2 regions of the Aeromonas sp. 160P genome follow, and region 2 is predicted to be linked to the other one. Evidence: predicted binding sites of a transcription regulator. Region 2 holds the regulator's gene; the other holds the start of a gene.

Region 1 (14,312 bases), 3.0 Mb from region 2:
ACCCATGGCGTGGTCTGATGTCACCTTGCGTGATTACGCCCTTCCTCGCCTCGGTGGTCTTGTCGGCGGTGGGTTGTTCCTCTTCTCGTTGTATCAGTTCCGTCTTGCACAGAAGGCTCGTCAACAGCTGTTGACGCTTATGCTGGTCGCGGTAGCCATCGAAATGACTTTGGGCTTGGCGCAATATTACCTATTAACACCGGGCAATTGGCTTGGCTATGACACCAAAGCAAATCGTCCTTATGGCATTTTTCAGCAACCCAATGTCATGGCCAGTTTTATGGCAACCGGTTTGGCACTGGCTGCGTGGCTAAATACCCTCAATCAACATCGGTGGTTGAAAGTACTACAGGGTTACGTGATCGTTGGCTCTGTGGTGCTGCTGATTGTTCTTCAATCCAGAGTCGGACAACTGGGTGGAATATTGGTTTTGCTGATGATGCTTCCCTGGTTGCAGAGAAACCACGCTCTGAAGGTTACTCTCTCATGCACCTTATTGGGCGTATTGATCGGACTTGCATCTCTGTATGGTGTGGAAGGGGTCAAGCGGGGTCTTTCTGTTTATCAGTCGGGTGGATATCGTACGATTTATTGGTCGTATGCATGGCAGCTGCTGGCACAAAATCCTTTTACCGGATGGGGATATGGTTCTTTCGAATCAGTGTTCCTGCATAACTATATGGCAGACAAGTTGCTGAGTCCGGCAATGCCACAGATTGAGTACAACCTTGATCATCCTCACAATGAGCTGCTTTACTGGGCTGTTGAAGGCGGTATCTTGCCTGTCATTGGGCTCCTGATGATGGGCGCTGCTGTTATATGGCGTGTAACGGGTCAATCTTGGTCGCGTGGATTGGCCTTATTGGCATTGGTCGCACCGATTACACTTCATACCCTGGTCGAGTACCCCCTCTATCACTCCATTGCTCACTGGATATTTTTACTGATGTTGGTCTGGTATATCGATGAAACTTGTGGTGGATTCGCTACCAAAGGGATAGTCGTATACCGTTACCCCCATAAGTTGTTGTTGCGCTTTCTAGCCGTTTCGATCCCCTTGTTTATCGTGCCATTTATGTTGACTGCGCTTCATACTGCCTGGGTCGTCACCAAGTACGAACGAGGGGGGTATAAGGAGCCATCATTGTTGCTGGATATTATCAATCCAATGGCTTGGTTGACGCGGGTAGAGTTTGATGTAAACGCGGTGCGACTGATGGTGGGTTTACAGACTCAGAATAAGACCGAGCTGGGGGCTTATCTGGCATGGGGGCAAGATTTTGTACGCCATACGCCCAGAGCAAATATTTACGCGAACATGGTTGTTGCATTGGATGCGTTGGGGCGTCCTGACGATGCCCGTCATTTAAGAGCCGAAGCACTCCGTTGGTATCCAAAAGAACCATTGCTGATTGAGGTAACGTCTAAACCTGTGGTTAGCGGGGTGGATACTTTACCTACTGGAGCCGCCAACTAAGGCTTGGGAAAATGGGGTATGAGGCAATGATAGCGAGTTGTCTCTATCCCGTTATAGCGGTTGGAATGAGCCCTGTTGCGCATGAAAGAGGGACAACCTCCCTTTAATGGAGTACCTTTTATGTTTCTTGGTTTGATGTTAAACCATTGTTTTTAAGGTTTTTTATTGGCTTTTGGATTCTGGGGCCAGTGGATGAATATAGAGTATTCGCTTAAAGCGCTCATGACACGAGAAGGCATAGCTCTGTTTTTGATGTCGGTCATTGCTCAAGCATCGCTTGAAACATCAATAGTATTTTCGGAAAAATTTTTATAACAATTACTCTGAACCTCCAATTAATAGTTTCAGATGCGTATGTTAAGTCTGGCTGTGATATCAAAAAAGATGTCTTGGCGGAGTGCATTTAACGGATGAAGGAGTTAGCTTGCTGGCAAGTTTATTTTCATATGCTTTCAAAATTTGTTCAGATGGTAAAAATTGCATGTAGTTATGAATTGTCCATGCTATTCTGAAACAGTAATCCCTGTAACCGACTTTTTTGTGAGGAAATAATGAACGAGTTTCTGAAAGTTCTGCTGAACATCCGCAGTCTGCGCGCCGCTATTCGTGAGCTGCCGTTTGAGCAACTGCTGGAAGCTAAAGAGAAGTTTGACCTGGTTTATCAAGAGCGCGCTGCTTCTGTTGAACAGGACCGAGCTGAACAGGAAGAGCGTCAGCGCAAACTGAATGAATTCACCGAAATGCTGCAGCAGGCGGGTATTGATCCTCGCGAGCTGCTGGCTAGCGCTGCTGCCCCCGCTGCTTCTGCCGGTGCTGCCAAGAGCAAGCGTGCTCCGCGTCCGGCCAAATATCAGTATGAAGAAGACGGTCAAATGAAAACTTGGACCGGTCAAGGCCGTATGCCGAAAGCCATTGCTGCTCAAGTAGCGCTGGGTAAAGACCTGAACGATTTCCTGATCTAATTCGTCAGGTTTAGAAATCGAATAATGCCGCCCAAGGGCGGCATTATTTTTTGCCGTTTTGCTCGCGTTATCCAATCCCCTCTGCTGTTATCTACATCCTCGCTTGTATCCTTTTTGCTGTTGTTTAGCCTCACTGTTTCTTTACTCAATATCACTCACTGTTTGCGATTAATTCAGCCGTGCGGAGCACCAGCGCGATAACGCTATTTGTAAACGCAGTACAGATATGATCTCCGGATATGTTTCTCACGCTTCATGGGGCATCGCCCAGCAAGAGAAAGCCTGCTGCTGATGGAATATCCGGTAACCGTTATCTCTGCTGGGCGCTTTCTGCACAGAGGTAGCCGCAAGATATGGCTGGGATATTCAGGGCGGCCGATGCACGAAATTGGCTGCGCTGCCATTTCTGCCCCTTGATGATGGGCAATGGATATCAGCAGCAGTGTGGGAGAGGGAATTCTGTATGGTCTATGACGATGGAAGCCCCACTCTGCTGGCAGAGTGGGGCATTGCTGGGTGAGGAATAGTCGGGTGAAGCGTTATCGGGGTGTCACGTTATCGCTGCCACCCAGGGCGCGATAGATTTTGGCGGTGGTGCTGAGCTGCTCTTTTTGCTGGGCCAGCAGGCTCTGCTGGGCATCCCACCGCCGGTTCTGCTCATCAAGCCAGGCCTGCACGCCGGTTGCACCTGCCTGGAAGCGGGCCTTTGCCAGCCGCTCGGCTTCCTGGGCATAACTTAGCTGCTCTTTCAGATAATCGAGTCGCTGCTGGCCATAGTGGCGGGCGGCCAGATTGTCCTCCACTTCCACCAGTGCGGTGTAGAGCTGTTTGCGAAACTCGGTTTCGGCGATCTGGTAATCCAGCTCGGAACTTTCGATGGCGAGCTGGGTACGGTTGTATTCAAGGAAGGGGAGGGCAAGGCTGGCCCCCAGCGTGCCGACCGGATTTTGCAGCACCTGCGCCAGTCTATCGGATGCCGTGTTGGCGCTGCCGGTCAGGGTCAGGCTGGGGTAGAAGCTGGTGCGGATCTCGTCCCCTTTTGTCAGCGTTTTGCGCAGCCGCAACTCGGCCGCTTTCACGTCGGGGCGGCGGGCCAGCACATCGGCCGGGATACCCACGGCGAGTTCAGGAATGGTCTGGTTTGCAAGGTAAGCAGGTGCATACTCCAGCGACCCGCTGCTGCGGCCCAGCAGCAGACGCAGGGCATTGCGGGCCTGCTCCTGCTGCGCCTTGAGGGAGGCCAGATCGGCCTGTTTGCCTGCCAATTGCTGGCGTGCTTGCGCCAGATCGAGCCGGGTGATGGCGCCAGCCTGGTATTTGGTCTGGGTCAGCTGCTCGGTTCGCGCCAGGTTGGCCAGCTGTTGCTCGCCCAAGGTGATGGCGGAGCCGAGATAGCCGAGCTGCCAATACTGCTCCAGGGTATTGCCGATCAGCAGCAGTCGGGTACTGGCGAGATCCTGCTCGCTTGCCGCTGCCTCCCAGCTCGCCTGATCCCGCACCGAGGCGAGCTTGCCCCACAAATCCACTTCGTAACTGAGGTTCAGAGAGGGACCCAGGCTGTTGGTGCCTTTGCCGGTCTTCAGATCTTTGTTGCCACTGACGCCGATAGTGCCATTGACCGAAGGGGTGAGGTTGGTATCGGCCTGCTCGGCGCCCAGTCGGGCGCTTTTGAGCTTGAGGGCCGCCACACGCATGTCCGGGTTGGCGGCCAGTACCGCCTTGACCAGTTTGTCGAGCTGGGGATCATGAAATTCCCGCCACCAGGGGCCTGCCTGCGCAGCCAGTTGGGCGCCTTCTGTCTGTTGCCACGCAGGGGCGAGCGCCAGCTCGGGTCTTTGATAGGTGCTGTGCTGACTGCAGCCGCTGAGGGCCATGCAGAGAGCCAGCCAGGAGAGTTTGTGCATTGTTATTCCCTCGCCAGTGCGACAACAGGGTCGAGCCGCGCCGCATTGCGTGCCGGCAGGTAACCAAACAGGATCCCGATGAGTGACGAGCAGCCAAAGGCCATCAGGATGGAGAAGAGCGAGAACTGCATCTTGATGGAGTCCACCAGCAGTGAAAAGAGCGCGCCGATGCCTAGCGAGAGGCCGACGCCGAAGATCCCCCCCAGCAGGCTGACCATCACGGCTTCAATCAGGAATTGCTGCAGAATATCCGACTGGCGGGCGCCCACGGCCATGCGAATGCCGATCTCGCGGGTGCGCTCCACCACCGATACCAGCATGATGTTCATCACCCCCACACCGCCGACGATCAGCGAGATCACCGCGATGGCCGAGACCATCAGGGTCATGGTGGCGGTGGTTTTTTCCACCGATTTGATGATGCTGTCACTGCTGAAGGTGAAGAAATCCTTCACCCCGTGGCGCTTGGTGATCAGCTCGATCACCGCCTGCTCGGCCAGTGCCGGTTGTACCCCATCCTTGACCCGAATGGTGATCTGGCTGAAGTGGTGTTGCGAGATGAGGCGACTCATCACTGCGCTGTAGGGCAGCCAGATATTGACCGACTGGCTGCTGGGGCCAAAACCGGTCTCCTGCGAAACCACTCCGACAATACGCACCGGCAGGGTGCCGACCAGCACCACCTTGCCGACCGGATCATCCTTGCCAAGCAGGCTGGTGATGCTCTTCTTGTCCACCACGGCGACGGCGGCCCGCTGCTGGATATCTTGCCACTCCAGTAAGCGACCACTGACCAACGTCATCCCCTTCACCTTGAAATAGTCGTTGCCAACACCGCTTACGCTACCGCTGTTGGTCTTGTTGCGATAACGCAGCTGGCCGGAGCTGCCGATCTCGGGGCTGGCGCCCGCAAGATAGGGTTGCCCCAGCAGGGCATCGAGATCCCCCTTGTTGAGGGTCTGGATGCTGGCCATCTTCTCGTCACCCCACCCCTTGCCCGGGAAGATCTCGATGGTGTTGGTGCCCATCGCATTGATCTGGTCGATCACCTTGGCACGCGCCCCTTGACCAAGGGCGACCACGCTCACCACGGCGGCAATGCCGATGATGATGCCGAGCATGGTGAGGAAGGTACGCATCCGGTGGGCGAGCATGGCATGGATCGCCATGCGTCCCGCTTCCCGATAGCGATCCCAGTCGTGGCCCATGGCACCTTTATTGGGAGGGTCTTCAGCGGTGGGTGGGGGCAATGCGGCCGTTTGGCGCGGGCCGCTATCTTGCTCTACCCGACCATCCTTGAGGGTGATGATCCGGTCGGCATGGCTGGCCACATCCATATCGTGGGTGACCAGAATAATGGTGTGGCCCTGAGCGTGCAGCTCCTTGAGGATCGCCATCACCTCCTTGCCGCTCTGGCTATCCAGCGCGCCGGTCGGTTCATCGGCGAGGATCACCTCGCCGCCGTTGGCCAGCGCCCGGGCGATACTGACTCGCTGCTGCTGACCGCCGGAGAGCTGGCCCGGGGTATGGTGGCTGCGATCGGCCAGTCCCAGTCTGTCCAGCAGCTGGCGTGCGCGCGCCTGGCGATCCGGGCGGCTGGTGCCGGCATAGACGGCGGGGATCTCCACGTTGGCGGCGGCATCGAGATGGGGCAGCAGGTGGTAGCGCTGAAAGATAAAGCCGAAGTGATGGCAGCGCAGCCGGGCCAGCGCCAACGCATCCATGGTGGCGGTGTCTTGACCGCGAAACAGATACTGGCCGCTGCTCGGGCTATCCAGACAACCCAGCAGGTTCATCAGAGTGGATTTACCAGAGCCGGACGCGCCGACAATGGCGATCATCTCTCCTGCCGCGATAGTGAGGTCGAGAGGGTGGAGCACGGTGACCTCGCTGTCGCCGCTCTGATAGCGTCGCTCGACCCCTTTCAGCTGGATCAACGGCAGCTGGTTCAGGGGCTCACTCATAGCATCACCGCCATCTCATCATTGGCGGCGGGGGCGCCGTGATTGAGCTGCACCTCCTCCTTCTCGGTTAGCCCGCTCACGACTTCGATCCGGATTTCATCTTTCATGCCGGTCTTGATATGGCGGGTTTCGGTCGTTTCATCTTCCTTGATCAGGGTGACTTCATACTCGTTGTCGGCCAGCTGCTTGCCGAGGGCGGTTTGCGGCACAGTGAGTACCTGCTTGCGCTCGCCGAGCACTATGGTCACCTGGGTGGTCATCGCCACCCGCAGGGTATGGCCGGGATTGGGCACATCGAACAGGGCGTAGTAGTAGACGGCCGCATTGTTGGTGGTGGTGCCGGTAGCGGCCTGATCGTTGATGTTGGTAGGTGCTAACTCCACGGCGCGAAGTGTGCCCTGATAGCGGGTATCCGGATCGCCAATCAGGGTGAAGTAGACCGGCATACCGGCTTTGACCTTGGTGACATCGGCTTCGGAGATCTGCGCCTTGACCGTCATGGTCTCGAGGTTGGCCAGCTTGAGCACGGTCGGCACCGTCTGGCTGGCAGCCAGGGTCTGGCCCTGACGGGTCACAATGCTGATGACGGTGCCATCCATCGGCGCCAGGATCTTGGTGTAGCCCAGCTCGGTCTTGGCCCGATCAACCTTGATCAGGGCGTTGTCGATATTGGCCTGACTGTTTTGCAGTTCGGCGCGGGTGACCGCCAGCAGTGCCTCGGCACTCTCAAGATCGGCCCGGGAGCTCGCCTCCTGCTTGAACATCTGCTGCTGGCGTCGCCAGGCGAGCTCGTTTTGTTTCAGTTGCGCCTGCTTGATCTTGAGCTGGGCGCGGTTGCTGGCAAGCTCTGCTTCGGCCGTCTTGAGGTTGTTCTGGGCAATCAGGGGATCGATCTCGGCCAGCAGGTCTCCCTGTTTGACCTGATCACCGGCCTCAACCGCCAGTTTGGTAACCTGACCGGAGACCTGGGCCCCCACATCCACCTGCTCAATAGCCTGCAGCACGCCACTGGCCAGCACGGTCTGGGCAATATCCTCGCGGGTCACCTGAGCGGTCAGCATCGCCTTGGGTGGTTGACTGGGCCAGAGCAGCCAGCCGAGGAGCACCACGGCGATCAGAATGGTGATGGCCAGGGTTCTCTGCTTGGGGGTTATGTTCATCGATCACCTGAATGGAAACGGAAAAGGGTTGTGCGCGGCGATTATCCTGCAGCAAAGCCCTGATAAATAACAGTCGCAAATATGTAAGCAAAGTTATGGGGTTAACTGTCAATAAGCCGTGAAAGGAATACGCGAGAGGCAGGAGGAATGAGCGAGATGGTCAGCAAGACGGGGCGGGGAGTGCAGCTGGCGGTGGCGATGAAAAAAGCCCTGCGCAGAGGCAGGGCTTTAGAATGGGTTATGGGGCGAGCCATGTGTTGCTCGCGCAGATCAGGCCTTGGCCAGCAGATCCATCACCCAGGGCAGACCCTGTTTCTTGCGGCTGACAAAGCCCGGGTGGTAGCTGGACTCTGCCGGTACTTTCGGGTGCGCGGTAAAGTAGATGCGGCTGGCGGCAGCCGTCAGGTCAGTCACCATCAGTACGAAGAAGTCGAGTCCTTCGCTTGCCACACGCTGGACCATCTCCTGCTGCAGGGCCGGCAGTTGCTCGGCCAGTTGCTGCTCGCTGCCCACTTCGATCTGGCTCATGATGAAGTTGTAACCTTCCGCCTGAAACGCTTTCTCATCCTGCTGCAGCAGTTGAGCCGGGGTCAGGCCGCTCAGGTCGGTTTTTGCCATCAGCAGCTGTTGGCCTAACTCGGCCAGTGATACCTCGGCCAGCGGCGCCAGACGCTCACAGGCGATCTTGTCCTGTTCGGTGGTGGTGGGCGAGGTGAGACAGAGGGTGTCGCTCATGATGGCACCCAGCATCAGGCGAGCCTGGCTGCGGGTCACGGTACCTTGCTGGCTCAGCAGGTCGAAGGCGATGGTGCAGGTGCAGCCGACGGCACGGATCCAGGCATCCAGCGGAGACTGGGTGACCAGGGTGCCGAGACGGTGGTGATCCACCAGACCCAGTACATTGGCTTGTGCCAGTGTGGCGGGGCCCTGTTCCAGATCACTGAAATCCACCAGCCAGACATCTTCACCGGTCAGATCTTTGGTCAGCAACTCGGGTTCGCTGACGCCCGCCTGCTCCAGAATAAAACGGGTTTCGGTGCGCAGGTCACCCAGACGCCATGGGGTGGCCTGACGGCCCTGGCCATTGAGCCAGTCGGTGATAACCAGCGCACTGCAGATACTGTCGCTATCAGGATTCTTGTGACCAAAAACGTGGATCATAGACAAAGCCTCACAATTGGATACCCATAAAGGGGGGCAACACTATGCGAAATCCACTGCATGAAGGCAACCGGATCCGCGCCCATGTTGCTGCCAGCTTCGCCTAACTCGCCATTTTATTGATCTGGGTCGGTAATCCTGACGCGTCTGCGGTTCTCACAATTGGCTATTGGCTATTGGCTATTGGCTATTGGCTATTGGCTATTGGCTATTGGCTATTGGCTATTGGCTATTGGCTATTGCTGGCTGCGAGGGCAATGGCGCTCGCCTGTGCCAGCGCAGTCAGCATGTTTGGTCAGCCCCATCAGTCGTCATTGCTGCAAATCGGCTCTATTGCCTGATTCAGCGACGTAGCAGCTCGCGGGCATTGGCCAGTGTGTTGTCGGTGATCTGGTCGCCGCCGAGCAAGCGTGCCAGCTCATTGAGACGGGCACTCTCATCAAGAGCGCTCATCTGGGTTTCGGTGGTTTTGCCATCGGTATGCTTGCTCACCACCATATGCTGGTGGCCGTTGCCTGCCACCTGAGGCAAGTGAGTGACCACCATCACCTGAGTTGACTCCCCGAGCTGGCGCAGCAGGCGACCTACCACGGCGGCAGTCGGGCCGCTGATCCCCACATCTACCTCATCGAAAATCAGGGTGGGGGTGGAGATCTTGCGGGCGCTGATCACCACGATGGCGAGGCTGATACGCGACAGTTCACCCCCTGAGGCCACCTTGCCAAGCGGCTGAATGGGTTGGCCCGGGTTGGTGGTAACCATAAATTCCACCCGATCGATACCCAGTGGTGACAGGCTGCTCTGGGCATCGGGGCGCACCTCGATAGCAAAGCGGCCATCGGGCATTGCCAACTCGTGCATGCTGCTGGTCACCTTGGCGCCCAGCTCCTGGGCGTAACGCTGACGGCTCTGACTCAGGGCTTCGGCAGCCTGGACAAAAGCCTGACGGGCCTCGGCCAGCTCATCTTCCATCCCCTCTAACCGCTCCTCGTCGGAGTTGAGGCGGGCGAGATCGGAGGCCAGCTCCTGATGATGCTGGGCCAGATCTGCCGGTTTGACATGGTGCTTGCGGGCCAGATTGATCGCCTTGGAGAGGCGCGCTTCCAGCTCGTTGAAACGTTCGGGATCCAGCTCCAGCTGATCGAGGTAGCTGCGCAGCTCGCTGTGGCTCTCCTGTACCCCGATCAGGGCTTCGTTCAGCATCTCCAGTACCGGCGTGAGGCGGCTGTCCATGGCGACCAGTCCTTCGGCTCTGTCTACTGCCACTTGCAGCAGACCGGCGATGGTGGTCTCTTCATTGTCATAGAGCAGATCGAGGCAACTGCCGCACTCTTGCATCAGATCTGTGCCGTTAGCGAGACGCTGGTGCTCCTCTTCTATCTGCTCGAACTCCCCCGGCTGCAGGGCGAATTCGTCCAGCTCCTGCACCTGATATTCGATGAGCTGGCGGCGGGCTTCCCGCTGTTGCTGCTCGGCCTTGAGCCGGTTCAGCTCGTTTTGCAACTGGCGCCACAGTTGATAATGCTGGCGCACTTCATTGAGCAGTAGATGGTGACCGGCATAACCGTCGAGCAGGGCGAGCTGGTAATCAGGCTTGAGCAGCATCTGATGAGCGTGCTGGCCATGGACGTTGACCAGTTGTTGGCCCAGATGCTTGAGCTGGGTGAGGGGGACGGGGACGCCGTTGATGTAGCTGCGCGAGCGCCCTTCGGCGGAGATGACTCGCCGCACGATACACTCACCTTCGTTTTCCAGCTCGTTGGTGGCCAGCCAGGCGCGGGCGGCCGGGTTGTTGTCGAGCAGGAAGCGGGCGCTGACCTCGCTTTTGTCGCTATCGGGTCGCACCATGCCCGCTTCGGCTCGTTCCCCGAGACAGAGACCGAGGGCGTCGATGGCGATGGATTTACCGGCGCCGGTCTCACCGGTGATGCAGGTCATCCCCGGTTGCAGATCGAGTTCGAGAAACTTGACGATGGCGAAGTTGTTGACGGTCAGCTGGGTCAGCATGGTCTCATCCTGTATAGGTCAACTTTACTGTGTATGCATACAGTATATACTGGTCTTATATACAGTAAAGAGGGATAGCCGCCATTTTTAACGATAACGGGCCACCAGAGTGGTGACCCGCACGGGATAGTGAGGAGAGATTAGAGAAGCAGAGACGCGGGGGTCAGTGGAAGGCCGACATCAGATCCGGATGGGCGGCAATCACCTCATCCAACGCCTGTTCCAGCCGACTGCCGCTGGTGATGAGCGGGTTGAGCACCAGGGCGCGCCAGGCGGTATGGCGGTTACCGGTAATGGCGGCCTCGATGGTGAGCTGCTCGAACTCCTTCATCAACTGCAGCAGCCGCAGGGTGTCTTGCGGGAAGGGGGCTACGTTGAGCGGGAGCGGACCCGACTTGGTGATGAGGGCGCTGACCTCCACGGCGCACTCGTCCGGCAGACCGTTGATGGCGCCGTTGTTGCGGGTGTTGACGTGCATGATGATGCGCTTGTCGTTGTGGATGGCGCTCATTAGCTCGCATGCCGCTTCCGAATAGTACTGGCCGCCGCGTCCTTCCAGCGCCTTCGGTTTCTCGGCGAGATCCGGGTTGCGATAGAGATCGAACAGCTGCTGTTCGATGGCCTTGACCACTTCGCCCCGGGTTCCTTCGCCACTGGCCTCACCGAGCTCCTGCTTGAGGATATCGTCGCTCATGTAGTAGTAGCGCAGATAAGCACAGGGGATCATGCCCAGATTGGCCAGCAGATCCTTGGGCCAGGCAAAGGGGGGAATATTGCGCGGTACCAGCGGATCGGGCCCTTGCGCGAGCAGGGCGATCACCTCGCCGAGTTTATCCTTGCCCTGATGCTGGATCTGGCGCACGAAGATAAAGTGGTTGAGTCCCGCCACCTGCATGATGAACTCCTGCTCATCGCGGCTCTCCAGCAGGGTAGCGACCCCTTTTTGCATGATCACCGGTACGTTGCACAACCCCACCGCCTTGATCTTGCTGTGGCGCAACACGGCTTCGGTCACCATGCCCGACGGATTGGTGAAGTTGAGCAGCCAGGCATCGGGGCAGAGGCGTTCCATGTCGGCGGCGATCTGCAGGGCGATAGGGATGGTCCGGCAAGCGTTGGCAAAGCCGCCCAGTCCGTTGGTCTCTTGACCGATCAGGCCATATTTCAGCGAGATCCGCTCATCGCTGATGCGGGCCTCCAGGCAACCGGCGCGGAACTGGGAGCAGACGTAGTCGGCGCCGCGCAGTGCCTCTTCCCGTTCCAGCCGGGTTTCAACCTGTACCGCCAGCCCGGCTTTGGCCAGCATGCGGCGGGTGAGAGCGGCGATGATCTCCATCTTCTCGCGGCCATCGTCGATGTCGACCAGCCAGAGCTCGCGCAGTGGCAACTCGTGCTGACGCTGGATCAGCCCCTCAATGAGCTCCGGTGTGTAGCTGGAGCCTGCGCCGATGACCACAATCTTGAGTCCGTTTTTCATTGTCCACCTCATGAACAGGGATAGGGTTTGATCCTATTAAAGGGGGGCTGTGGCGGGCAGACAAACGAAAAAAGGGGCGGTATGGATTAGCCTGTTTAATGCATGAGGGGAAATGGCATACTGATAACCCGCATCGCAACGCGCGTCATAACGAGGTTATCCATGCTGGTACAACAGAATACCCTGGCCCTGCTGCACACCTTCGAGAGTACGGCCCGTCACCTGAGCTTCACCCGCGCTGCCGAGGAGATGAACCTCACTCAGGGGGCCATCAGCCACCGCATTCGTCATTTGGAAGGGTTGTTGGGTTTTCGCCTGTTTATTCGCCTGACCCGCAAGCTGGCGTTGACGGAGGAGGGGATGCGACTGCTGGCAACCCTCAGCCACTCTCTGCGCCAAATCAACGAGGAGATTGAAGATATCCGGGCCCAAGATCTGCGCGGTACGCTTCATGTGGGGGTTGCACCGACGCTGGGGCTCAACTGGCTGATGCCAAGGTTACCCCGCTTCCAGCAGCGCTGGCCCGGGCTGAACGTGATGATGCGGGTACGGGCGGGGGCGGTGGATTTCAACGAGGAGCGGGTGGATCTGGCGATCTATTACGGCGCGACTCGCTGCAGTGATCTGCACCGTGAGCTGTTGATGGAGGAGCGTCTGCTGCCGGTCTGCGCCCCCGCCTATGCCGAGCGGCTGGGGTTGCTGGCGGATCCGGCCCGGCTGGCGGAGGCCTGTTTTATTCATGCCTCGGAATCGACCGATGTACAGCAGATCTTCTCTGAGTGGCGCCTTTGGTGTGATGGCGCGGGCATGACATTGCCTTATGAACAGCGTCACTACGGCTTCAATCACTATCAGATGGCCCTGCAAGCGGCGCAAGGTGGCATGGGGGTTGCGATGGGGCGGGAGGTACTGGTGCGCAGCTTGCTGGAGCAAGGGGTGTTGGTGGCGGTAGGTGGCCCGGCGGTGGCAGCCGGGCGAAATTACGAGTTGATCTCGCCGCGGGAGAACCGCGAGCGGCCACGTTTTCGCGCCTTTAGCGACTGGCTGCGCAGCGAGGTGGCGCTCAGCCAGCCTAGCAGTGATCCTGCCCTTTAAAACAGCTTGCTGCCCCAGCCGAGCTTGTTGCGCAGCACGTGGAAGTAGCTGTAGTCGAGCGGATGCACCAGATGAAGCTGGTGGTGGCTCTTCTTGATCAGGATCTCGTCCCCCGGGTGGACCGCCAGGGTCACCTGACCGTCACAGCTCACCTGCATGGCGTCGTCCTGATTGTCTGGCGAGACCAGCAGCCGCACTTCGCTGTCGGCATCGAGTACGATGGGGCGGCTGCTCAGGGTGTGCGGGAACATCGGCACCAGGGTGATGGCGTTGAGCTTGGGGGTGAGGATGGGGCCGCCCGCCGACAGCGAGTAAGCGGTGGAGCCGGTGGGGGTGGCCACTATGATGCCGTCCGAGCGCTGGCTATACATAAAGCTGCCATCGATATAGACCTCGAACTCGATCATGTGGGCGATCTTGCCCGGGTGCAGTACCGCCTCGTTGACCGCCAGATTGCTCGACTTGCGCTCGCCGTGGCGATAGACCGAGGCTTCCAGCAGGAAGCGATGTTCGCTCTTGTAGTGGCCGGAGAGCACTTGTTCCAGCGGCAGCAGATAATCCTGCGGCGAGAGGTCGGTCAGAAAGCCGAGATTGCCCCGGTTGACCCCGATCACCGCCACATCGAAGCGCGACAGCACCCGCGCCGCCCCCAGCATGTTGCCGTCGCCGCCGACCACGATGGCGAGATCGGCCTGCTGGCCCAGCTGCACCAGATCCATCACGTTTTCATCGAGGATGCTCAGGGTCTGGGCGACCCGGCTCTCGACCAGTACCCGAAAGCCGCGAGTGGTCAGGTATTGATGCAGGCCGGTCAGCGTCTGGTTGGCCCCTTCATGATGGGGTTTGCCAATCAGGGCGATGGTTTTGAACGGAGAATCCATAGTCTGTCAGGTCTGGGATGGGTATTGCGGGCCAGTATACAGTGCTTTGCCGCGCTTGTGGCGCTCCGGATAGTGCTGTACCTCTGCCGCCAGCTGGCGAAAGAGTGGCCAGTGACACCGGCAAATAGCCGCTTGCAGCGGTTCAGAAGCCCTGATTGGCCTTTTACCCCTTGAAAGCCGGGGCTGCATCCCCATAATAGCGGCAATGATTGAAGTAACCCTGA
Region 2 (14,312 bases):
GGTCTGGGCGATGGAGACGATGGCCTCGTTGTTGGGCACCACGCCCTTGATGCCGAAGGCGTGCTGGAAGATGACGGCGAAGTCACCCAGCGAGTTGATCACCAGGGTGGCACCGGCCCCCAGAATGACGAAACCCATGATGGTCTTGACCGTGCCCTTGATGCACTCGGTCACCGGCTTTTTCTGGGCGATCAGGCCAATAAGTGCAATCAGGCCAACCAGTACGGCGGGCTCTGACAGCACGTCAAACATCAGAAAATTGAAAAATTCCATGGTCAGCTCCTGGCAATGGAAGATGCGGCCCGCAGGCCGCATGGAGGATGCTTAGAGGGCGCCCAGTTCGCGCAGGGCGGTGGAGAGCTGCTCTTTCATCGCCACCTTGTCGACCATGTTGGCGAGGGTCACCAGTCGGCCGTTGACGCCCATGGATTGCAGCTGCTCGGCGATGTCGCGGGTGGCGACAAAGATCTCCGCGGTTTCGCTACCGGCGGAGGCCAGATCGCGGTGATCCACTTCGGCAGTGACCGCCAGCTCTTTCAGGATGCTCTTGATGCTCATTTCCATCATCAGGCTGGTGCCCAGACCGTGACCGCATACAACCAGAATTTTCATCGTCTCTTCCTTTGTCAGGTGCGCCTTGGCGCAGATCAGTAGCGCGCCAGAATGCGCAAGATGTCGTCTTTGGTGTCGGCCGCAATGATGGCCGCCACGTCCTCTTCATTCATAAACAGCTCGGCCAGCTGGGCGATGGTCTCCACATGGGAGTTGCTGTCGCTGGCTGCCAGGGTCACCAATAGCTGGACCGGGTCGTTGCCTTCGGAATCAAAGTTGACTCCCTGCTTGATGACGGTCAGGCCCAGACCCAGCCGGTTGACCCCATCCTCGGGGCGAGCGTGGGGCATCGCCAGACCGGGGCCCAGCACGTAGTAGGGGCCGAGCTCTTCGTGGGAGCGAAACAGCGCCGCCACGTAGGAGGGCTCGATGGTGCCATTGGCCAGCAGGGGTGCCGTGGCCAGCTCGATGGCATGGCGCCAGTCGCGGGCGGCAGGCTCGATGCGGATGACATCCTCGGTCAACAGTTGAGTCAGCATGGTGGTGATCCGGCTAGTTAAGATGGGGCCAATCTAACCATCTTGCCGATGGGAAACTGTGAGGCTGATCGCGAAAGTTAGCGCTATCAGATAGCGCTAACATGAAACTGTGATAGCGCTATCACTTCATCCATTAACGGGAGTCATCTTGCCCCCGTGATCCGGGAAAGAGGGTAGAATCGGCCCTGAGCAAATAGTCAGTGCCGCACTTTTGCCTTAAAGTGGGCAGCCGCAAGTCAAGGATGGGATGGATGTCAGAAGCAAAGAAGCGCCGTAGCACCGGTCGGGTGACCCTCAACGATGTGGCTCAGCTGGCCGGGGTGGGAGCCATGACGGTGTCCCGCGCCCTGCGTACCCCCGAGATGGTCTCCGACAAGATGCGCGAGCGTATTGAAGCCGCGGTGGAAGAGCTCGGCTATATCCCCAATCGGGCGGCCGGGGCGCTGGCGTCTGCTACCTCCCAAACCATTGTGGTGATCGTCCCCAGTCTGGCGGAAGCAGGTTGTGGCGAGATGATCGCCGGTCTGCAGCAGACCTTGCTCGATGAGGGCTACCAGATCATGTTGGGGGATGCCCAGCACCTGAAGCAGCAGGAAGAGAGCCTGCTGACCAGCTTTCTGCAGCACAATCCGGCGGCGGTGGTGCTGTTTGGCGGCGATCTCGGCGAGACGATCCGGGCCCGCCTGAAAGCTTCTCGTCTGCCGGTGGTGGAAGTTGGGGCCATGGCCCGCAGCCCCATCGACATGAATGTGGGGGTCTCCAACTTCGATGCCGGTTATCAGCTGACCCGTCACCTCATCGAGCGGGGTTATCGCAATATCGGTTTTCTCTGTGCCCGTCAGGAGCAGTGGATGCTGCAACAGCGGATGCAGGGCTGGCAGAAGGCGCTGCTCGATAACTACCTCTCCCCCGATGCCATCATCAACACCTCGGAGCGGCCCAGCTTCAGCACCGGCGCCACCATGCTGGGGGAGTTTCTGCTGCGCTGGCCCGAGCTGGACGCGCTGATCTGCGTTAACGACGAGCTGGCGGCGGGCGTGCTGTTCGAATGCCAGCGGCGCCATCTCGCTGTGCCTGGCAAGCTGGCCATCGCCGGATTCGACGATCTGGATGTGGCGCGGGCTTGTTATCCGACCCTCACTTCGGTCAGGATCCCCTATCGCAAAATGGGGCAGGAGGCCGCCGAGCTGATCCTGCGCCAGCTGGCCGGGGAGTCCGTGAGCGGTACTGCTCTGGCTCTCGACTTTCAACTGCAAAAGCGCCAAAGCAGCTGACTCCCATTTCACACGTCATCAAAGAGGCAACCATGTTCAAGGCTCTGTTACTGGAAAACCAAGACGGCAAGACTGTACCGACTCTGACCCGGCTGGCCGAGAGCCAGTTGCCGGAAGGTGAAGTGCGGGTGGCGGTCGCTTACAGCTCGATCAACTACAAGGATGGGCTGGCCATCACCGGCAAGGGCAAGATCGTGCGCCAGTGGCCGCTGGTGCCCGGTATCGACTTCGCCGGTACCGTGCTCGAATCTGCCGACAGCCGCTATCAGCCCGGCGACAAGGTGGTGCTGACCGGTTGGGGCGTGGGCGAAGGGCACTGGGGCGGCATGGCCGAACAGGCGCGGGTCAAGGGGGACTGGCTGGTGCCGTTGCCCGCCGGGCTGGATGAGCGCCAGGCCATGTGCATCGGTACAGCCGGTCTCACCGCCATGCTCTGCGTGCTGGCGCTGGAAGAGGCGGGCATTACTCCCGCAAGTGGCGAGGTGCTGGTCACCGGCGCGGCAGGCGGTGTTGGCTCCACCTCGGTTGCCCTGCTGGCAGCCCTTGGCTATCAGGTGGCAGCGCTGACCGGTCGCCCGGAAGAGCAGGGAGCCATGCTGACTGCGCTGGGTGCCAGCCGCATCGTGCCGCGCAGTGAACTGCTGGTGCCCGCCAAACCGCTGGAGAAGCAGCTGTGGGCCGGTGCCATCGACACCGTTGGCAGTCAGGTGCTGGCCAAGTTGCTGGCCCAGATGAACTACGGCGGCGCCGTGGCGGCCTGCGGGCTGGCGGGCGGCTTCGATCTGCCGACCAGCGTGATGCCCTTCATCCTGCGCAATGTGCGGTTGCAGGGGGTCGATTCGGTGCTGTGCCCGTTTGAGCGTCGTCAACTGGCGTGGCAGCGACTGGCGCGGGATCTGCCTGCCAGCTTCTTCGCACAGGCGGTCACCGAGATCGGGCTGGAGCAGGTGGTCGAGGCTGCAGAGGCCATCACGCTGGGCCAGATCGCCGGACGCACCCTGGTCAAACTTTGATCTCCCCTTGACTGGCGAGCCCGACATTTCCGGATAAAATTGGAGTGCGGGTGAACTATCCAAGGAGAGTGAAGATGGGTGGACACAAGCCGGATTACGACTCCTCTGATGACGAGTGGGATCCGGAATCCTGGGAAGAAGAGCTGGATCAATGGGAAGATGAAAGCTGGCAGGATGATGACACTTTCGATGACCAGTGAACCACAGCATTAAATGAACAGGCGGGCTTTGGCCCGCCTGATTTTTTTGCCGCGCTCACAAGGTTGACTGTTCGCCCTTGGTCAGTGCCGGGCTGCTGGGTAGAATGAACAGCCCAAATGACACTCAAGGATGACTATGCGACTCACCATCATATTGTTGGCTGCCCTGCTGGGTGGCTGCGTCTCGAACGATGATCCCTGCGAGAAGGTGTGGAGCGAAGTGGGGGAGGCGGATGGCAAGCTGGGCTTCACCAGTGAGCGGATCGCGTTTCATCAGGATCAGTGTGGCAAGAAGGTGGATGCCGAGCTATGGGAGCAGGGACGCCAGAAGGGACTGGCCTGGTATTGCCGCCCTGAGCATCTCTATCTGGCTGGCCGCTCCGGCAGTGAATATCGCGGTGTCTGCCCCAACGATACCCAGGCGCGCAGATTATTCGATCAGGGGCGTCACGGCTGGACCGATCAATGATGTCTGAGATTTGGGGGATTATCGCAATCTCTACCAGTGATGTGATCTCACTGGTTGCGGGATTCATCGCTATTGTGGCGGTATGGTATGCGCGGAAATCAGCTAAGGAGGCGGAGCGAGCCAATAATATGGGACGCCTGAATGCTTTGCTGTCTTTTAGAGCACACTATCTCGAACTGATGCAGAATCAAGAACAAATGGCCGAAGTACTCCGCCACAGTCCTAGTGGGATGGAGGCCGTCAGGGCAAGACATGCAGACCTAGACTCCAAGTTACGTCAGGTGACCGCCGAGCTTGAGCAGTACTACGCCAGACTTGTAAAGGATGAAATCTAGCAAGGTCCTTTTTGGATGGATGTTGGAGCTAGGGGCTACTCCTCTTTCAACCGCAGCGGCTGGCAGAGATAACCCTTGTCATTGGCACTGCGGGCACACTTGCCGCAGACAAACTTGGGTTTGCGCACTATCTTGCGCAACGCCTTGAGATCGGTGGGGATCTCGTGACGGCGCCACTCACACAGGGTTTTACTGCCCATAACGACTACCTCTACGACTCGATGGGCGTATTGTAATCGATTTTCATTTCGAATAAACCGGCGAAGCTCGCTTATTGGCCGATATGCCAATAAGCGGCTGTTTCGGGAGGGATTACTGGTAGAGGAACTTGGTGAAGATGAGCTCGCGCACCGCTTTTTTGCCGGTCTCTTTTACCAGCAGCTCGTTGACCTTGGTCTCGCACTCCTTGCGCAGCTCTTCGCGGCTGACCAGAGATTTGATCTGATCGGCGCTCTTGCTGCCCATCAGGCGGATGATGGTGTCGCGGATCAGCGGGTCATGCTGCTCCAGCAGCTTGAGATCGGCCTCGTTCTCCGCCATCAGCTCCACCGTGACCCGGATATAGCCGAGGGTTTTGCCATCGCTCAGATAGTTGGTGATGATGTCGGGATCGAGCGCGTGGTAGGAGAAGCCCGGCTTGGCGGCCGCTGCGGCCTCTCCCTCTGCGGGCGGCTCTTCTCCCCCGGATGCATATACCTGAAGCGCGCCGCAACTCAGTAACAACACCAGCAGAATTTTGAAGATCTTCATATAGATGGCTCATCAGCAAGAGATACCCCATTTTTGATGCTGCCATCGGGGCCGTCAAGCACGGATGTTCTTACATTTCGCTATTGATTTACGGATAATAAACCGGATTTTAACCTGAACACGGAAATCTCTGGATGGTGAAGCTGTGAAGTCCGAGTTGACTGTTCCCCTCACGCCATTAAGCGGCTGGTTGGCCCCTGAATGTTGCGAGTTGCCCGCCAGCTTGCGCCCCTGGCTGCTGGAGCCTGGCTCCATGACCCGGCGCCTGCGCCAGCACAATCGCCACTTCTCGGTGGCATGGCTGGGCAATCACCCGGTCGCCCTCACTGCCGATGAGCAGTGGCTGGTGGATTCGGCTGCGCCGGTCGGCACCTGCCGCGAAGTGATCCTGCACGGGGATCGGGGGCCCGCGGTGCTGGGTTGGACCCTGTTTGCCGATGATGCGCTGCAAGGGAGCGGCATTGCCGAGCTTGGCGAGCAGCCGCTGGGTGAGCGGATATTTGGCCATGAGCCTGCCCGCCGCGATCATCTGCAAGTGGCGCGCTTCGAGATTGCCGCCAATCCCCGCTGCCCGACAGCCATCGTCTGGGGGCGTCGTTCCCGTCTGTTTCTGGGGCAGTGGCCACTGCTGGTGCACGAGCTGTTTCTGCCCTCTCTCGTCTGTGACAAGGAGCTGGAGTGAATCTGTTAACCAAGGAGCGGGGACTTGCCTACATGCAGTTGGCCCGCGTCGATAAACCTATAGGCACTCTGCTGCTGCTGTGGCCAACCCTCTGGGCGCTCTGGCTGGCCGCTGGTGGCCTGCCCAATCTCTGGGTGCTGACCGTGTTTGTGGTCGGAGTCTTTCTGATGCGCTCGGCCGGGTGTGTTATCAACGACTATGCGGATCGCAACTTTGACGGCCACGTCAAACGTACTGCTGGTCGGCCCTTGCCCACGGGCAGGGTCAAGCCGTGGGAGGTACTGGCGCTCTTTTTCGTGCTGGCGATCATCTCGTTTGCGCTGGTGCTGACCATGAATCCGCTCACCATCGGCCTGTCGTTTGTCGGCCTGCTGCTGGCGGTGAGCTATCCCTTCATGAAGCGCTTTATCTCCAACCCCCAGCTGGTGCTCGGGATGGCCTTCTCCTGGTCGATCCCGATGGCCTATGCGGCGCAGGCGAATGCCCTGCCGCTGGTGGCCTGGTTGCTCTTCTTCGCCAACCTGCTGTGGACCGTGGCTTACGACACCCAGTACGCCATGGTGGATCGGGATGACGACCTCAAGCTCGGCCTCAAGTCCAGTGCCATCCTGTTTGGTCGCCATGACAAGCGGATCATCGGGGCGCTGCAACTCGCGGCGTTGCTGCTGTTGCTGGCGGTGGGCCATCTGATGACGCTGGGCGGCTGGTATTACTGGGGATTGCTGGGGGCGGCGGTGCTGTTTGTCTATCAGCAGCGGCTCATTCGCGAGCGGCAGCGGGAAGCCTGCTTCCAGGCGTTTCTCAACAACAACTATGTGGGGGCGCTGGTGTTTGCCGGTCTGGTGCTCGACTACCTGCTGGCGTGATAGCGCGCTGCGTAAAACGGAATGAAAAAAGAAGGCCGCATGATGCGGCCTTCTTTGTTTTCGTTGCAGATCAGAGCTGGTTGCCTGCCTGAATGGTACGGCGGATCTTGTTGCTCAGCAGCGGCACTATGTTGTCGGCCAGCGCCTGGAAGCGGCCCAGATCCGGCTTGCACTCGGGGGAGAGGTAGCCCTCTTTGCGCAGGGTGTGGATAAGGGTGCTGAACAGCTTCTGGTCGAAGAACTCGGGGGCGTTGATGCCGTGCAGGGTGCCGAGGCGCTCTGCCATCATCAGGCCGTCCGCTTCCAGCTGCTCCGCCTCGATACGCGGCTGGGCCAGTACCCGGGTCAGCACGATGGCGTAGCGTTGCAGGGTCTCCTGAATGCTTTCTGCCAGCAGCAGCAGGCGCATCTGGTTGCCCGGATTAACCCAGTAACCGCCATCGCGCAGCTCAATCAGTTGCTGGGCTTGCAGGGCATCGAGCAGGCTGTCTACCACCGCCGGTAGATCTTCTTCTTCATAATGCAGGAACAGCTCGGTCTTGAGCAGCGGATAGATGTCGATGCAGCGGGCCACGATCTCGCTGTGGGAGATCCCCTCGCAACGCTCGATCAGCGCCGCCACCAGGGAGGGCATGGCGAACAGGTGCAAGATGTTGTTGCGGTAGTAGGTCAGCAGGATCGCCTGATAGCGGTCCAGACTGATGATCTGCCCCAGCTTGTCTTCGCTCACCTCGAACTTGTTGAGCTCCATCGCCTGATCCAGCAGGGTCTTGGCATCCTCATCCGGGATGGTGCTCTGTGGGCTGTAGGGCACCTGCTTGAGCAGATCCATATAGGTGTTGAGCTGGGCCTGCAACTCGTCGCGGGTCAGGGCATGACGCTCGGCGGCCAGCAGTGCCAGCGCACTTAGGGTCAGGCCGTTGACGGCGGCAGCGGCATTGATGCGAGTCATCAATAGCTCGGCCAGATTGTTGACTGTGCCCGCCATCCACTCAGGGCGATCCTCTTCGCCGATATGGGATTTCCACTCCGGGACGTGTTCACTGAGGTAACTGTTGAGGGTCAATGGCTCACCGAAGTTGACGAAGCCACGGCCGTAGTTACGCAGCTTGCGCAGAATGCCGAGCACCTGCAGGAAGCTCTCCTTCTCCTTGCGGCTGCCCTTGAGTTCGTTGTGGTAGGTGTTCACCTCCATCACGTGCTCGTAGCCCAGATAGACCGGCACCAGGGTGACCGGCCTGTCCAGCCCGCGCATCATCGCCTGCAGGGTCATCGCCAGCATGCCGGTCTTGGGCGGCAGCAGACGGCCGGTCCGGGAGCGGCCCCCTTCGGTGAAGAACTCCACCGAGTAACCCTTGGCAAACAGCAGGTTGAGGTATTCACGGAATACCGTGCTGTAGAGCGGATTGCCCTTGAAGGTGCGGCGAATGAAGAAGGCGCCGCCGTGACGGAAGATCGGGCCTGCTGGCCAGAAGTTGAGGTTGATGCCTGCCGCGATATGGGGCGGCACCATCCCTTGGTGGTAGATGACGTAGGAGAGCAGCAGGTAGTCCATGTGGCTGCGATGGCAGGGGACATAGACAATCTCGTGCCCTTCCTGCGCCAGCTGGCGTACCTTCTCGGCGCCATTGACCGACAAACCGCGGTAGAGCTTGTTCCACAGCCAGCCGAGGAAGCTCTCGCCCAGGCGGATCAGCCGGTAGGAGAAATCGGAGGCAATCTCATCCATGTAGCCGTGGGCGCGCTTTTGCGCCTTCTCGAGGCTAATGTTCTCGCGCTGGGCTTCTTCTTCAATGGCTTGCTGGATCACCCCTGAGTCGAGCAGCTGTTTGAACAGCAGATTGCGGTTGGGCAGTTTCGGTCCGGTGGCGGCCAGCTGCTGGCGACTGAAGTGGGTGCGGGCCACGCGCGCCAGCTTGTGGGCGATGGCTTCATCGGTGCCGTGTTTGTCTGCCATGTGGCGCAAAGAGAGCGGCGGCGAGAAGCGCACCAGATTCTCACGACCCTTGAGGATCACGATCAGCGCCTTCTTAAGCCGGTTTGGCGCCAGGCTGCTGATGATGTTGAGGCCGGAGGCCTCTTCCCCTTCCCGACCCGGGGCACGGCCCCAGAACAGAGTAACGGGCACCACCTGGATATCCAGCTCGGGATCCTGCTTGTGCAGATCCAGCAGCTGGTGGAACTCTTGCAAGAACGGCAGCGGCTTGCTGCGCTTGCCGAACAGGGGAGGCGGACGATCCAGACAGACGTAGCGCGGCAGCAGCTGGCCATTGAGCTCCAGCGGGGTGAAGGGGCCGGGCAGACCGAGATCCTCGCAGCACTGCTGCAAGGTCATCAGGTCGGTGATCGAACTGGTTTTCAGGGCATAGACAATGGGTCTGTCCGGGTCCAGATTGAGCTCGGTGATGGGATTTTCCGGCAAGCTCTTGTGATTGACCAAGCCACTGACCGGCCATTGCAGGATGGCTCTGGATATCTTCTGCCCTATGGACATGTGCGTCTGCTCTCCAAAAAAATGCGGCGTGAGCATAGCAAATCGGTAGCCCCTTGTCGCCGAGAGGTACGATGAGTCGGCTGCGCGAGATCAAAACAGTGATAAATGCAGGGTGGGTTGCGACAAATGTCAGCTGTGCCTTGCCTTGGCTGGCACACTGTATATACTGCCAGTGTGCTGTATAAAAAAACAGGTGCCAATGCTATGAAACCCCTTACCCCCCGCCAGGCCGAAGTGCTGGAGCTGATCAAGGTAAACATGAGCGAGACCGGTATGCCGCCGACTCGTGCCGAGATTGCCCAGAAGCTTGGTTTTAAATCGGCCAATGCGGCCGAAGAACATCTGAAGGCCCTGGCCAAGAAAGGGGTCATCGAGATCATGCCGGGCACGTCCCGCGGCATTCGCCTGTTGCTCGAAGAGGAAGAGGTACTGGCAGAGAGTGGTCTGCCGCTGATCGGCAAGGTGGCCGCCGGTGAACCCATTCTGGCTCAGGAGCATATCGAGAGCCATTATCAGGTGGATCCCGCCCTGTTCCATCCGCGGGCAGATTTTCTGCTGCGGGTACAGGGAATGAGCATGAAGAACATCGGCATTCTGGATGGTGACCTGCTGGCGGTGCACAAGACTCAGGATGTGCGTAATGGTCAGGTGGTGGTCGCCCGTCTCGATGAGGATGTCACCGTCAAGCGCTTCCAGCGCAAGGGCAGTCAGGTATGGTTGTTGCCGGAGAACGAAGAGCTATCCCCCATCGAGGTGGATCTCTCCTGCCAGCAGCTCACTATCGAGGGGCTGGCGGTTGGAGTGATCCGCAACGCCGACTGGATGTAGTTCTTCCCTCCAACTGCGTTTGCCACACGGCCTCCTTCGGGAGGCCGTGCTGTTTCTGGCGCACTTTCCCTGTCATATCAAGCAGATCGTCGGCGGTGGCATTTTTGTCCTGCGTGACCGGTTACCAATCATCTATTTCAGATATATGCTCAGATCAGTGCCCTGTCGCCGAGACGGGGCTCGGCTCCTCATGCAGGCAACGTCAATGAGCCGTTATGGGAGGGCCGGTAACAACGAGAATCGGGCAGTACACCTTCACGGGATATGAAGGGGGAGTGGGGAGATCCCGAGCCCTGTCGGGCAGAGGGGACCACTCGTAGGGTTGCAGTTAGTTGTGACGGGCCTGACGATCGCTCAGGCCGATGCAGCAATATGACCTGTCGGTCAAGGAGGACTGGTATGGCATCAAGATCGCCATGGGATTCAGAGGTGGTAGTTGTACCATCGACATCGTCTATCACCCGTTGTGTCAAAGGTAGCCGGATGACCTGGTTTTATGGTCTCTGGTTACACCACAAGGGGTCACACTGGACACTCTGGTTGGGATGCCCGAAGGAGAAGGTGGTGCGCCTGGTGTTACTGTTCAAGCGGGGTCATGGCGATCGCCAGGGGGAAGAGGGCGTGCTGGCCCCGGTCATTCCCATCGGCGTGCGGGCCATCGGCAAGATGTTGCAGCAGGGACGCAACGCTCGCCCCTGAGCAGAAGAGGCAAGCAGACGCACACCTAACCGGCACCCGAGGGGCCGGTTTTTTTATGGTCTGAACTGGCGAGCAATTGTGCCAAATGGTCGGTTCCTGACTGTGCGAGACACAAGGTTGGCCCACCTTGCTGGCTCGCTGGGGTACAATGCTCCTCTTGTCCGGTCACTGCTGGCCATCTACCTCGAACTTAAAGGGTCTCTTGTGATGATGAAGCTCCGCTATCCCCTGCTTTTTCTGCTGCTGACAGGTTGCCTGATCCTGGCGTTCTACGCCACCCAGCCTGAGCAGCCGCAACAGGCTGACTACTATCCTGCGGGGCGGGATATCAACGATTTCGCCTTTACCGATGCGGACAACAAGCCGTTCACCCCTGCCAACCTGAAGGGGCACTGGACCTTTCTGTTCATCGGCTATACCTTCTGCCCCGATATCTGCCCCACCACGTTGGCAGATATGCGCTCTGTGTATGACCAGCTGAAGAAGATGGCCCCCAACAGTCAGGTGGTGTTTATCTCGGCAGATCCCCAGCGTGATGACATTCCCCGTCTCAAGACCTACACCGCCTTCTTCAATCCCGAGTTCAAGGCGGCCACCGCCCCCCACGACAAGCTGTTTCCGTTCGTGCGCAATCTGGGGCTGATCTACTCCATCGCCAATCAGGGGGAGAAGGATTACCTGATCGATCACTCCGCCTCCATCGTGCTCATCAATCCCAAGGGTAAGCTGCAGGGGGTATTCCGCCCGCAGGTGGCGCCGGGTGAGGTACCAAGGGTGCAGATGGCCACCATGTTGTCTGATTTTTCCCGCATGATGAAGCTGGCTGGCTACTGAGAATGACCCAGCCGGTTGCCCCATGGTGGCGTGATCCTTCCCGTCACCGTGCGGTCTTTGTGCTTGCCCTGCCCATGGTCTTCTCCAATATCTCCACTCCCTTGCTGGGGCTGGTGGACACCTGGGTGATCGGTCATCTCGGTCAGGCCTGGTTTCTGGGGGGCGTCTCGGTCGGCGCGACCCTGATCAATCTGATCTTCTGGCTGCTCGGCTTTCTGCGGATGTCGACTACCGGACTGACGGCGCAGGCCCACGGTGCCGCCGACGGCCGCGCCCAGCTCGATACCCTGCTGCGGGCGCTGGGGCTGGCCATCGCCATGGGGCTGATGCTGCTGTTGTTGCTCTTTCCCCTGTTACCCCGACTGATCGCCCTGAGTGGCGGCTCGGCAGAGGTGCAGCTCTATGCTAGCCACTATGTTGAGGTGCGGATCTGGAGCGCGCCGGCGGCGCTCTGCAATCTGGTGATCATGGGTTGGCTGCTGGGGATGCAGGATGCCCGCAGCCCCATGGTGATGCTGATCCTCACCAATCTGGTCAATATGGCGCTCGATGCGCTGTTTGTGCTGGGGCTCGGCTGGCAGGTGCGGGGTGTGGCGGCGGCCTCGGTCATGGCGGACTACTGCGCGCTGGCCGCCGGGATCTGGCTGGTGCGCCGTCAGCTGCGGCAACTGGCGCCGACGGTGTGGCAGGATGGCTGGCAGCGCTGGCGGCAACTTGCCCCCATGGTGCGGCTGCTCGGCCTCAATCGCGATATCTTCCTGCGCTCCCTCTGTTTGCAGCTTTGCTTTGCCTTTATGACCCTGCAAGGGGCGCGGCTGGGGGATGTGGCGGTGGCTGCCAATGCGGTGCTGCTCAACTTCCTGATGCTGATCTCCTATGGGCTCGATGGCTTTGCCTACGCGGTGGAGGCCATGGTGGGGCGGGCGATCGGCCAGCGGGATCGGCAGAAACTGCGGGAGGCCATTGTGCTCAATCTGGGCTGGGCCGCCCTGATTGCGACCGCATTTACCCTGGGCTTCGCCCTGCTGGGTGGCTGGCTGGTGGAACAGATCACCGACATTCCGGCGGTAGTGGCGGAGGCGAACCGCCAGCTTCCCTGGCTGATCGCCATGCCGCTGCTGGCGGTCTGGTGCTTCTTGCTGGATGGAGTCTTTATCGGGGCGACCCGGGCGCGGGAGATGCGTAACAGCATGATGCTGGCCGCATTTGGCGGCTTCTTCCCGATCTGGTGGCTCTGTCAGTCGTGGGGTGTGGCCGCCTTGTGGGCGGCGATGGCGGCGCTGATGGTGGGGCGCGGTCTGTCGCTGGGGGTCAGCTGCTGGCGGTTGGAACGCAGCGGGCAACTGCTCGACGCCCGCCACTGATCCGTGATGGCGCTTACATGGCGCCGTCGTAACCGAGCTGGCGCCAGCTCTCGTAGACGAACACCGACACCGCGTTAGAGAGGTTCATGCTGCGGCTCTGGGGCACCATAGGGATGCGCAGCCGCTGCTCGAACGGCAGGCTCTCGATGATCTCGATGGGCAGGCCGCGACTCTCCGGGCCAAACAACAGGGCATCGCCGAGGGCAAACTGTGCCGCTGAGTGCGCAGTGCGGCCCTTGGTGGTGCAGGCGAACACCCGTTTGGGCGCCACGGCTGCCAGAAAAGCTTCATAGCTCGGCCAGCGCTTCACCTCGGCAAATTCGTGATAGTCGAGTCCCGCCCGCTTCACCCGCTTGTCATCCCACTCAAATCCCAACGGCTCGATCAGATGGAGCCGATAACCGGTATTGGCGCAGAGCCGGATGATATTGCCGGTGTTGGGCGGAATTTCAGGTTGGTAGAGGACGATATCGAGCATGACGAGCTCCTGCAAAGGGATGTAAAGCCAAGAAGGGGCGCCAGCATACCCAGCGCCCGTTCAGATGAAAAGGATCAGGCGATGGGCAAGCGGATGGTGATGGTCAGCCCGGTCGGGTGATTGTTGCTGGCCGCAATGGTGCCGCCGTGGCGCTGAATGGCCTCTGCGGCGATGGCCAAGCCGAGCCCGGTGCCGCCGGTCTTGGCGTTGCGAGCATCATCGACCCGGAAGAAGGGCTGGAACAGCAGCGCTTGCTGCTCGTCAGGCACCCCGGGACCGTCATCCCGAATGATCATCACCCACTCCAGCCCCTCCCGATACCAGTCTACCTTGATGAACTCGCGGGCATACTTGAGGGCGTTGCGCAGGGGGTTCTCCACCGCTCGCGCCAGCAACTCGGGCCACATCTGGATTGATTCGGCAGGCAGCGGCTGCAATCTGAGCTGCTTGCCACTCTGGTTCGCCTCGAACATGGCATCCTCGAGGATGGGTTCCAGTAGCGCAGCCAGCGGATGGATCACCGGTGCCTCTACGTGCTGTTGCACCCGCGACAGATCCAGCAGATCGCCGATCAGCTTGTCCAGCCGTCCTATCTCCGATTCGATCCGTGCCAGCTCGGCGCTGTCCCCCTGCTTGCGGCGGATCAGCGCCTGCGCCAGCTGCATGCGGGTGAGGGGGCTACGCAGCTCGTGGGAGATATCAGAAAGCAGCTGTTTCTGCTTCTGGATCATGCTCTTGAGCGTCTCCACCATGCGGCTGACGTTGTCCGCCAGCTGGCCAATCTCGTCCCCCCGTCCCAGGTTGGGGATCTGCACCTCCAGATTACCGGCCGCCAGCTGGGAGACCGATTTTTGCAGTTGCAGGATGGGGCGGGTCAGCCGCCAGGCCAGCAGCAGGCAGAGCGGGGTGCTGACCAGCATAGAGATGCCCAGAAT

What was found. Region 2 encodes LexA, which represses DNA repair genes until DNA is damaged. Its sites were predicted from a motif close to ANCTGTNTNNNNANACAGNT; they were not measured.
Region 1: recN (DNA repair protein RecN) is a predicted target of LexA. The motif match lies at 10,661-10,680, and genes of this name have one in related genera.

The regions. Positions count from the first base shown of each region.
Region 1 is NZ_JBUXKV010000001.1:3,856,481-3,870,792, reverse strand. Features, by position in the region: gene ACY8FN_RS17940 (PglL family O-oligosaccharyltransferase) at 1-1,477, shown strand, start outside; gene ACY8FN_RS17935 (H-NS family histone-like protein) at 2,029-2,439, shown strand; gene ACY8FN_RS17930 (efflux transporter outer membrane subunit) at 2,979-4,343, opposite strand; gene ACY8FN_RS17925 (MacB family efflux pump subunit) at 4,346-6,307, opposite strand; gene macA (macrolide transporter subunit MacA) at 6,304-7,467, opposite strand; gene ACY8FN_RS17915 (manganese-dependent inorganic pyrophosphatase) at 7,738-8,628, opposite strand; gene recN (DNA repair protein RecN) at 8,971-10,635, opposite strand; gene ACY8FN_RS17905 (6-phospho-beta-glucosidase) at 10,799-12,112, opposite strand; gene ACY8FN_RS17900 (LysR substrate-binding domain-containing protein) at 12,275-13,207, shown strand; gene nadK (NAD(+) kinase) at 13,204-14,088, opposite strand.
Region 2 is NZ_JBUXKV010000001.1:843,751-858,062, forward strand. Features, by position in the region: gene ACY8FN_RS04015 (PTS ascorbate transporter subunit IIC) at 1-273, opposite strand, end outside; gene ACY8FN_RS04020 (PTS sugar transporter subunit IIB) at 325-612, opposite strand; gene ACY8FN_RS04025 (PTS sugar transporter subunit IIA) at 648-1,091, opposite strand; gene ACY8FN_RS04030 (LacI family DNA-binding transcriptional regulator) at 1,343-2,365, shown strand; gene acuI (acrylyl-CoA reductase (NADPH)) at 2,398-3,378, shown strand; gene ACY8FN_RS04040 (hypothetical protein) at 3,453-3,578, shown strand; gene ACY8FN_RS04045 (DUF2799 domain-containing protein) at 3,715-4,047, shown strand; gene ACY8FN_RS04050 (hypothetical protein) at 4,044-4,382, shown strand; gene ACY8FN_RS04055 (hypothetical protein) at 4,418-4,582, opposite strand; gene ACY8FN_RS04060 (flagellar basal body-associated FliL family protein) at 4,695-5,132, opposite strand; gene ACY8FN_RS04065 (chorismate--pyruvate lyase family protein) at 5,278-5,814, shown strand; gene ubiA (4-hydroxybenzoate octaprenyltransferase) at 5,811-6,680, shown strand; gene plsB (glycerol-3-phosphate 1-O-acyltransferase PlsB) at 6,751-9,174, opposite strand; gene lexA (transcriptional repressor LexA) at 9,379-10,002, shown strand; gene ACY8FN_RS04085 (hypothetical protein) at 10,486-10,701, shown strand; gene ACY8FN_RS04090 (SCO family protein) at 10,909-11,535, shown strand; gene ACY8FN_RS04095 (MATE family efflux transporter) at 11,538-12,899, shown strand; gene trmL (tRNA (uridine(34)/cytosine(34)/5-carboxymethylaminomethyluridine(34)-2'-O)-methyltransferase TrmL) at 12,913-13,377, opposite strand; gene ACY8FN_RS04105 (ATP-binding protein) at 13,452-14,312, opposite strand, start outside.